Regions from separate parts of the Streptomyces paromomycinus genome, predicted to be linked through region 2. Evidence: predicted binding sites of a transcription regulator. Region 2 holds the regulator's gene; the other holds the start of a gene.
The links. The regulator HrcA, encoded in region 2, represses chaperone genes, less so after heat shock. The targets are predictions, from matches to a motif close to TTNGCACTCNGNNNNNCNGAGTGCNAA.
Positions count from the first base shown of each region.

Region 1: groL (chaperonin GroEL) is a predicted target of HrcA. The motif match lies at 2,174-2,200, and genes of this name have one in related genera.

Region 1 is NZ_BHZD01000001.1:4,107,183-4,111,595, forward strand. It holds gene OEIGOIKO_RS16930 (SDR family NAD(P)-dependent oxidoreductase) at 1-224, opposite strand, end outside; gene groL (chaperonin GroEL) at 400-2,022, opposite strand; gene OEIGOIKO_RS16940 (cold-shock protein) at 2,451-2,654, opposite strand; gene OEIGOIKO_RS16945 (MoaD/ThiS family protein) at 3,093-3,371, opposite strand; gene thrC (threonine synthase) at 3,555-4,413, opposite strand, start outside.
Region 2 is NZ_BHZD01000001.1:6,565,127-6,569,539, reverse strand. It holds gene OEIGOIKO_RS28115 (nitronate monooxygenase) at 1-372, opposite strand, end outside; gene dnaJ (molecular chaperone DnaJ) at 713-1,849, opposite strand; gene hrcA (heat-inducible transcriptional repressor HrcA) at 1,850-2,866, opposite strand; gene OEIGOIKO_RS28100 (MBL fold metallo-hydrolase) at 3,119-3,853, shown strand; gene OEIGOIKO_RS28095 (DUF3097 domain-containing protein) at 3,882-4,413, shown strand, end outside.

The DNA.
Region 1 (4,413 bases), 2.5 Mb from region 2:
GACGCTTCGCCACCCGTCACCGCCTCCCGCGCCCGCTCCCTCAGGTGCGCCACGGCGGTGTCCAGGCGGCGCTCGTCGCGGCCGCACACCACCACCCGCGCGCCGTCCGCGAGCAACCGGCGCGCGGCTGCCAGGCCCACTCCACTGCTGCCGCCGGTGATCAGGGCGACGGTGTCCGCGGGGAACCGGTCCGGTCGGGCGGCCTGTCCGTTTCGAGTCGTCATGGGGTGATCGTGCCCCGCCGGACCGGGGGCAGTGCAAGGACCGCCGTGCGGAACGGCACACACCTCGCCGTACGGCAGGCCGCACGCCCGAAGGTGCCGGAACGCCGCTGGGGCGGCACCCCCCTGGGAGGAGGAGTGCCGCCCCGGCGATCTGCGGACAGCTGATCCGGGAGGATCAGAAGTCCATGTCACCGCCCGGCATGCCGCCCGGAGCGGCCGCGGCGGCCTTCTCCGGCTTGTCGGCGATGACGGCCTCGGTGGTCAGGAACAGCGCGGCGATCGACGCGGCGTTCTGCAGCGCGGAGCGCGTGACCTTGGCGGGGTCGATGATGCCCTCGGCGATCATGTCGACGTACTCGCCGGTCGCGGCGTTCAGACCGTGGCCGACGGCCAGGTTGCGCACCTTCTCCACGACGACGCCGCCCTCAAGGCCGCCGTTGACGGAGATCTGCTTCAGCGGGGCCTCCAGCGCCAGCTTCACAGCGGCGGCACCGGTGGCCTCGTCACCCTCCAGCTCCAGCTTCTCGAAGACCGAGGAGGCCTGCAGCAGGGCGACGCCACCGCCGGCGACGATGCCCTCCTCGACGGCCGCCTTCGCGTTGCGCACGGCGTCCTCGATGCGGTGCTTGCGCTCCTTGAGCTCGACCTCGGTGGCGGCACCGGCCTTGATGACGGCCACGCCGCCGGCCAGCTTCGCCAGACGCTCCTGGAGCTTCTCGCGGTCGTAGTCCGAGTCGCTGTTCTCGATCTCGGCGCGGATCTGGTTGACGCGGCCCTGGACCTGCTCGCTGTCACCGGCACCGTCGACGATGGTGGTCTCGTCCTTGGTGATGACGACCTTGCGGGCACGGCCCAGCAGGTCGAGACCGGCGTTCTCCAGCTTGAGGCCGACCTCCTCGGAGATGACCGTGCCACCGGTGAGGATGGCGATGTCGCCGAGCATGGCCTTGCGGCGGTCGCCGAAGCCCGGGGCCTTGACGGCGACGGACTTGAAGGTGCCGCGGATCTTGTTGACGACCAGGGTCGACAGGGCCTCGCCCTCGACGTCCTCGGCGATGATCAGCAGCGGCTTGCCCGACTGCATGACCTTCTCCAGCAGCGGAAGGAGGTCCTTCACGTTGGAGATCTTCGAGTTGACGATGAGGATGTACGGGTCGTCGAGCGACGCCTCCATACGCTCCATGTCGGTGGCGAAGTACGCCGAGATGTAGCCCTTGTCGAAGCGCATACCCTCGGTGAGCTCCAGCTCCAGACCGAAGGTCTGGGACTCCTCGACGGTGATGACGCCTTCCTTGCCGACCTTGTCCATGGCCTCGGCGATCAGCTCGCCGATCTGGGTGTCGGCGGCGGAGATGGAGGCGGTCGAAGCGATCTGCTCCTTGGTCTCCACGTCCTTGGCCTGCTCCAGCAGGGCGGCGGAGACGGCCTCGACGGCGCGCTCGATGCCGCGCTTCAGGGCCATCGGGTTGGCGCCGGCGGCCACGTTGCGCAGCCCCTCGCGGACCAGGGCCTGGGCCAGGACGGTCGCGGTCGTCGTGCCGTCACCGGCGACGTCGTCCGTCTTCTTCGCGACCTCCTTGACCAGCTCGGCGCCGATCTTCTCGTACGGGTCCTCGAGCTCGATCTCCTTGGCGATGGACACACCATCGTTGGTGATCGTGGGGGCGCCCCACTTCTTCTCGAGGACGACGTTGCGGCCCTTGGGGCCAAGGGTGACCTTGACGGCGTCGGCGAGCTGGTTCATCCCGCGCTCGAGACCGCGCCGTGCCTCCTCGTCGAACGCGATGATCTTGGCCATGTGAAGTGGTCCTCCCGGACTGGGGGTCCCCCCGGACTGCGTCTGGGGGAGGGTGGATACTCCGGACCGCGCTGGCGCCCGCGACGGACGGCTCGCGAGCCGGTGGTTCCTTGCCCCACCTGCCCGCGGACCTCACCGAGTCGGTCCTTAGCTGTCACTCTCACTCGTAGAGTGCTAACGCAATGATTAGCACTCGACCCCTTAGAGTGCAAGCGGCTTCGCAGAAGCCTCGTATGGGGGTGGCGGCCGGGCGACGGGAGGGCGCAAGCGGCTTGGCGGGAGCCATCCCCGTGGGGGCCGGGTGTCAAACCGGGTGCGGGCGGATGACCTGGCGCTCCCCCGCACCCGCCCCCGACCCACCCAAACACAGAAGGCCCGCGCCCCCCGCAGGGGACGCGGACCTTCGTACGCAGCAGTCGGTCGGCGCTTCAGCCGGCCACGCGGACCATGTCCGCCTGCGGCCCTTTCTGGCCCTGCGAGATCTCGAACTCGACCCGCTGACCCTCCTCAAGGGTGCGGTAACCGTCCATCTGGATCGCGCTGTAGTGGACGAATACATCCGCACCACCGTCGACCGCGATGAAGCCGTACCCCTTCTCCGCGTTGAACCACTTGACGGTGCCCTGAGCCATGCCTAACTCCCCTATTACTGGCCCTTGCACAGGACCGCACTCCGCGGACCCGGGTCAGACCTCACCCCCGACAGGAGGGGGTGTGCGCCGGAACGCGTCGACCGCCGCTGAATGTATCTGTCCAACTGCCCAGCGCAACAGGTCAGTCGGACGAGAATTCTTCTCGGGAACAATCGCAAATATGCGAAGAAAAGCCCATACGGCAGGGCAAGTCGGGCCGGGCAAAGCGCACCAACGCGACAAATCATGTCCACACTTCGCGCACAACTTGCCGGGCCCTCATAGGCGTTCGGCACGCGCTGAACGAGTAATCACCTCAACTGTATCGCCTTTAACAACACGGAATCGCCCCGTCCGCTTCGTGGCGGACGGGGCGATTCCAGCCGTCGGACCGGGGAAGGGCCGAAAAAGATCGTTACGGCGTCCCGGGTGACCGGCTCAGCAGCCGCCGGCCACCGCCGGAATGATCGAGACGCCCGCGCCGTCCGGCGTCGGCGTCGCCAGGCCCTGCTCGAAGCGCACGTCGTCGTCGTTGACGTAGACGTTCACGAAGCGCCGCAGCTTGCCCGTGTCGTCCAGGACGCGGGCCGCGATGCCGGCGTGGTTCTGCTCCAGGTTCTGGATGACCTCGGAGAGGGTCGCCCCCTCGGCGGGGACCTCGGCCCGGCCGCCGGTGTAGGTGCGCAGGATGGTCGGGATGCGGACGTTGACGCTCATGGTGTGCTGCCTTCCAGCTCGCGAGAGGAGTGCGGAGGGGCGGCGGGCGCGGGCGTACCGGTGGCCGCGGGAGCGGACGGAGGTACGCCGGCGCGTGCCGTGGTGTACGGACGCGTGCCGGTGTGTACCGACGCGTACGGGTGCGCGCGACCGCGTACGGGTGTGTGCAGCCGCGCGCGGCGGTCAGCCCGCCAGACCGGCCGCGCGGAACGCGTCCAGGCTCGGGCGGATGGTGGCCGTGGGCCCGGTCGTCGGCGCCACGGCGTCCAGCGTCTTGAGCCCGTCGCCGGTGTTGAGCACGACGGTGGTCAGCGCCGGGTCGAGCAGCCCGTCCTCGATCAGCTTCTTCGTCACGCCCACGGTCACCCCGCCGGCGGTCTCGGCGAAGATGCCCTCCGTACGGGCCAGCAGCTTGATCGCGTCGACCACCTGCGCGTCGTTCACGTCCTCGACCGCGCCGCCGGTGCGCCGGGCGATGTCGAGCACGTACGGGCCGTCGGCCGGGTTGCCGATGGCCAGCGACTTGGCGATGGTGTCCGGCTTCTGCGGCCGTACGACGTCGTGGCCCGCCTTGAAGGCGGTGGAGACCGGGGAGCAGCCCTCGGCCTGCGCGCCGAAGATCTTGTACGGCTTGTCCTCGACCAGGCCGAGCGCGATCAGCTCCTTCAGCCCCTTGTCGATCTTCGTGAGCTGGGAGCCGGAGGCGATCGGAATGACGATCTGGTCCGGCAGCCGCCAGCCGAGCTGCTCGCAGATCTCGTACGCGAGCGTCTTGGAACCCTCGCCGTAGTACGGGCGCAGGTTGACGTTGACGAAGCCCCAGCCCTCGCCGAGCGGGTCGCCGATCAGCTCCGAGCAGAAGCGGTTGACGTCGTCGTAGGTGCCCTCGATGCCGACCAGCTCGCCGCCGTACACCGCGGCCATGACGACCTTGCCCGCCTCCAGGTCGTGCGGGATGAACACACAGGAGCGGAAGCCCGCCCGGGCCGCGGCCGCGCCGACCGCCCCGGCGAGATTGCCGGTGGAGGAGCAGGACAGGGTG
Region 2 (4,413 bases):
CGGGTCCTCGCGCAGGATGGCGAGCTTCGCCTCGTACCCGTCGTCGACACCTTCGTACGGGTCGATGTCGTCCAGCGGTGTCTCGTACCAGGCCGACTCGCCCGCGAGCTGCTCACGGTAGACCTCGACGGCGGCGTTGTCGGCGAGCGCGGGCTGCGGCATGAAGAGGTTGACGCCGAAGGGGCGGTCGGTGAGCCCGCGCAGCTGTTTGATCTCCTGATACATGCCGTCCGCGGTCTTGTACCCGGCGGCCAGGAAGCCGAGTCCGCCGGCGCCGCTGACGGCGGCGGCCAGCTCCGGGCGGGCGACGCCGCCTGCCATGGGGGCCTGCGCGATCGGATGACGGCAGAGATCGGTCAGCGCTGTGGGCATGACCACATCGTGTCACGCCGCACGCGGGGTCCCGAACCGGGCCCGGACCCACCAAGATCAAACAGGTCCGGCGATCAGGGCAGTTCGGGCGGGACCGAGGGCTTCGGGGGCACCGGACGACGAACGGCGGCCGGGCTGAAAAGCCCGGCCGCCGCCATGTTCCGTACGGGGGTCACCACCCGTTGCCGTGCCCATCCGGGGGACAACCCCCGGACCCCCGGCACAACAACCGCCTACCGCCCGTTGAACGCATCCTTCAGACGCGAGAACAGCCCCTGCTGCCCCGGCTGACGGTACCTGCCCGGGGGACAACCCCCGGACCCCCCGGCACAACAACCGCCTACCGCCCGTTGAACGCATCCTTCAGACGCGAGAACAGCCCCTGCTGCCCCGGCTGGAACTGCCCCGTCGGGCGTTCCTCGCCGCGCAGCTTGGCGAGCCGCCGCAGCAGCTCCTCCTGCTCCGCGTCCAGCTTGGACGGCGTGATGACCTCGACGTGCACGATGAGGTCACCGCGCCCGTTGCCGCGCAGGTGGGTGACGCCGCGGCCGTGCAGCGGGATCGACTGGCCGGACTGGGTGCCGGGCCGGATGTCGATCTCCTCCATGCCGTCCAGCGTCTCCAGCGGGCACTTGGTGCCCAGCGCCGCCGCCGTCATCGGGATGGTGACCGTGCAGTGCAGGTCGTCGCCGCGCCGCTGGAACGTCGGGTGCGACAGTTCGTGGATCTCCACGTACAGGTCGCCGGCCGGGCCGCCGCCGGGGCCGACCTCGCCCTCGCCCGCGAGCTGGATACGGGTGCCGTTGTCCACACCGGCCGGGATCTTGACCGTGAGCGTACGGCGGGAGCGGATCCGGCCGTCGCCGGCGCACTCCGGGCACGGGGTCGGCACGACCGTGCCGAAGCCCTGGCACTGCGGACACGGCCGCGAGGTCATGACCTGGCCCAGGAAGGACCGGGTGACCTGCGAGACCTCACCGCGGCCGCGGCACATGTCACAGGTCTGCGCCGAGGTGCCGGGCGCCGCGCCCTCACCCGAACAGGTCGTACAGACGACGGCGGTGTCCACCTGGATGTCCTTGGTGGTCCCGAAGGCCGCCTCGTCCAGTTCGACGTCCAGCCGGATCATGGCGTCCTGGCCGCGCCGCGTACGGGACCGGGGTCCGCGCTGCGACGCCGTACCGAAGAACGCGTCCATGATGTCGGAGAAGTTGCCGAAGCCCGCGCCGAAGCCGCCGGCCCCGCCGCCGCCACCCGCCTGCGAGAGGGGGTCGCCGCCGAGGTCGTAGACCTGCTTCTTCTGCGGGTCCGAGAGCACCTCGTAAGCGGCGTTGATCTCCTTGAACCGCTCCTGGGTCTTCGGATCCGGGTTCACATCCGGGTGCAGCTCGCGGGCCAGCCGCCGGAAAGCCTTCTTGATCTCGTCCTGCGAGGCATCGCGCCGTACGCCCAGGACCGCGTAATAGTCCGTGGCCACTTACGACTCCGCGAGGATCTGTCCGACGTAACGTGCCACTGCGCGTACCGCTCCCATCGTTCCGGGGTAGTCCATGCGGGTCGGTCCGACCACGCCGAGTTTGGCGACTGCCTCGTCGCCCGAACCGTAGCCGACCGCGACGACCGATGTGGACGTCAGGCCCTCATGGGCATTCTCATGCCCGATGCGTACGGTCATGCCGGAGTCCTTGGCCTCCCCCAGCAGTTTGAGGAGCACCACCTGCTCCTCCAGGGCCTCCAGCACCGGCCGGATGGTCAGTGGGAAATCGTGCCCGAAGCGCGTGAGATTGGCGGTGCCGCCGATCATCAGCCGCTCCTCGGTCTCCTCCACCAGAGTCTCCAGCAACACCGACAGCACTGTCGAGACCGTGCCCCGGTCCTCCTGCTCGAAGGACTCCGGGAGATCCTGCACGAGCTGCGGCACGTCCGTGAACCGCCGCCCCACCACGCGGCTGTTCAGCCGCGCCCGCAGGTCCGCCAAGGAGGTCTCGCCGAACGGCGCCGGGCAGTCCACCATGCGCTGCTCGACCCGGCCGGTGTCCGTGATCAGTACCAGCATCAGCCGGGCCGGCGCCAGCGACAGCAGTTCCACGTGCCGCACCGTGGACCGGGTCAGCGACGGGTACTGCACGACGGCGACCTGCCGGGTCAGCTGCGCCAGCAGCCGTACCGTGCGGCCCACGACGTCGTCCAGGTCGACGGCGCCGTCCAGGAAGTTCTGGATGGCGCGCCGCTCGGGGCTGGAAAGCGGCTTGACGCCGGCCAGCTTGTCGACGAAGAGGCGGTAGCCCTTGTCCGTCGGGATGCGCCCGGCGCTCGTGTGCGGCTGGGCGATGAAGCCCTCGTCCTCCAGCGCGGCCATGTCGTTGCGGACCGTGGCGGGGGAGACACCGAGCTGGTGCCGCTGGGTCAGCGCCTTGGAGCCGACCGGCTCCTCGGTCCCGACATAGTCCTGGACGATGGCGCGCAGCACTTCGAGTCTGCGTTCACTGAGCATCGCGCACACCTCCAGTCCGGCCGTGTCACCGGCGCGCGGCCGGGTTCTTCCGGGTCGTCTTCCCTGGCACTCATCAGGTCCGAGTGCCAGACCCTGACCAAGTGTACGGCCGGGTCGCACGGGCAGGGCAAGGGCGGCGGTACCCAAGTCGCACTCCGGGCTCCCGCGAAATGCGTACCGCGGGCGGCGGCGGGCACCCGGAACCCCCCGGTCCGGCGGGCAACGCTATCGCGATACGGCTAGCGTCTCGGTATGCGTACGACTTGGGAAGAGGCCGGGTGGGAACGGCTCGGCGCGGGCGTCGGGCGGCGCCGGATGCCCGGCTGGGACGAGACGGTGGGCGCCGTCGTCGGCTCGTCCGGCGTGCTGATCGTGGACACCGGCGCGACGATCCGGGACGGTGCCGAGCTGCGCCGTCAACTTCGCGACATCACTGGACGGAACGTGACATATGTCGCGCTGACCCATCCCCACTTCGACCACGTCCTGGGCACCGCGGCCTTCGCGGGCGTCCAGGTCTTCGGCGCGGCCGGGCTCGACGAGTTCCTGCCGCGCGCCCAGGACGACCTGCGGCGCGACGCGGTGTCGCACGGCGTGGACCCGGACGCCGCGGCGGAGGCCACCGACCTGCTCGTGACCCCGCACCACCTCGTGTCCGGCGAACGCACCGTCGACCTCGGCGACCGGCAGGTCCTGCTCGCCAACGTCGGCCCCGGCCACACCGCGCACGACCTGGTCGTCCTGGTCCCCGGCACGCACGGCTCGCCCGCGGTCGTCTTCTGCGGCGACCTGGTCGAGGAGTCCGGCGAGCCCCAGGCGGGGCCGGACGCGCTCCCCGGCCGGTGGCCCGCCGCCCTGGACCGGCTGCTGGCCCTCGGCGGCGAGGACGCGGTGTACGTACCCGGGCACGGAGCTGTCGTGGATGCCCGATTCGTCCGTGAGCAACGCGACGCGCTGAGCCGCCGCTTCGGCGTGTCGCGGCACTGACCGGCCATCCCTTCTTATCGTCTGTCCAATGCGCAGCAGAGAGTACGGCCCGGACCTCACCCCGCCGTGGAAGAAGCAGCAGCCGGCTCCCGAGGTCGAGGCCGAGCCGGACCTCGTCGTCGAGGAAGCCGTCACCGGGTTCTGCGGCGCGGTCGTCCGCTGCGAGAAGACCGCCGAAGGCCCGACCGTCACCCTGGAGGACCGCTTCGGCAAACACCGGGTCTTCCCGATGCCCCCGCGCGGCTTCCTCCTGGACGGCAAGCCCGTCACCCTCGTACGCCCCTCCTCGCGCCCCGCCGCACGCGGACCGGCCCGTACGGCCTCCGGCTCCCTGGCCGTCCCCGGCGCCCGCGCACGGGTCGCCCGCGCCGGGCGCATCTACGTCGAAGGGCGCCACGACGCCGAGCTGGTGGAACGCGTCTGGGGCGACGACCTGCGCATCGAGGGCGTCGTCGTGGAATACCTCGAAGGCGTCGACGACCTCCCGGCCATCGTCCGCTCCTTCTCCCCCGGCCCGGACGCCCGCCTCGGCGTCCTGGTCGACCATCTCGTCCCCGGCT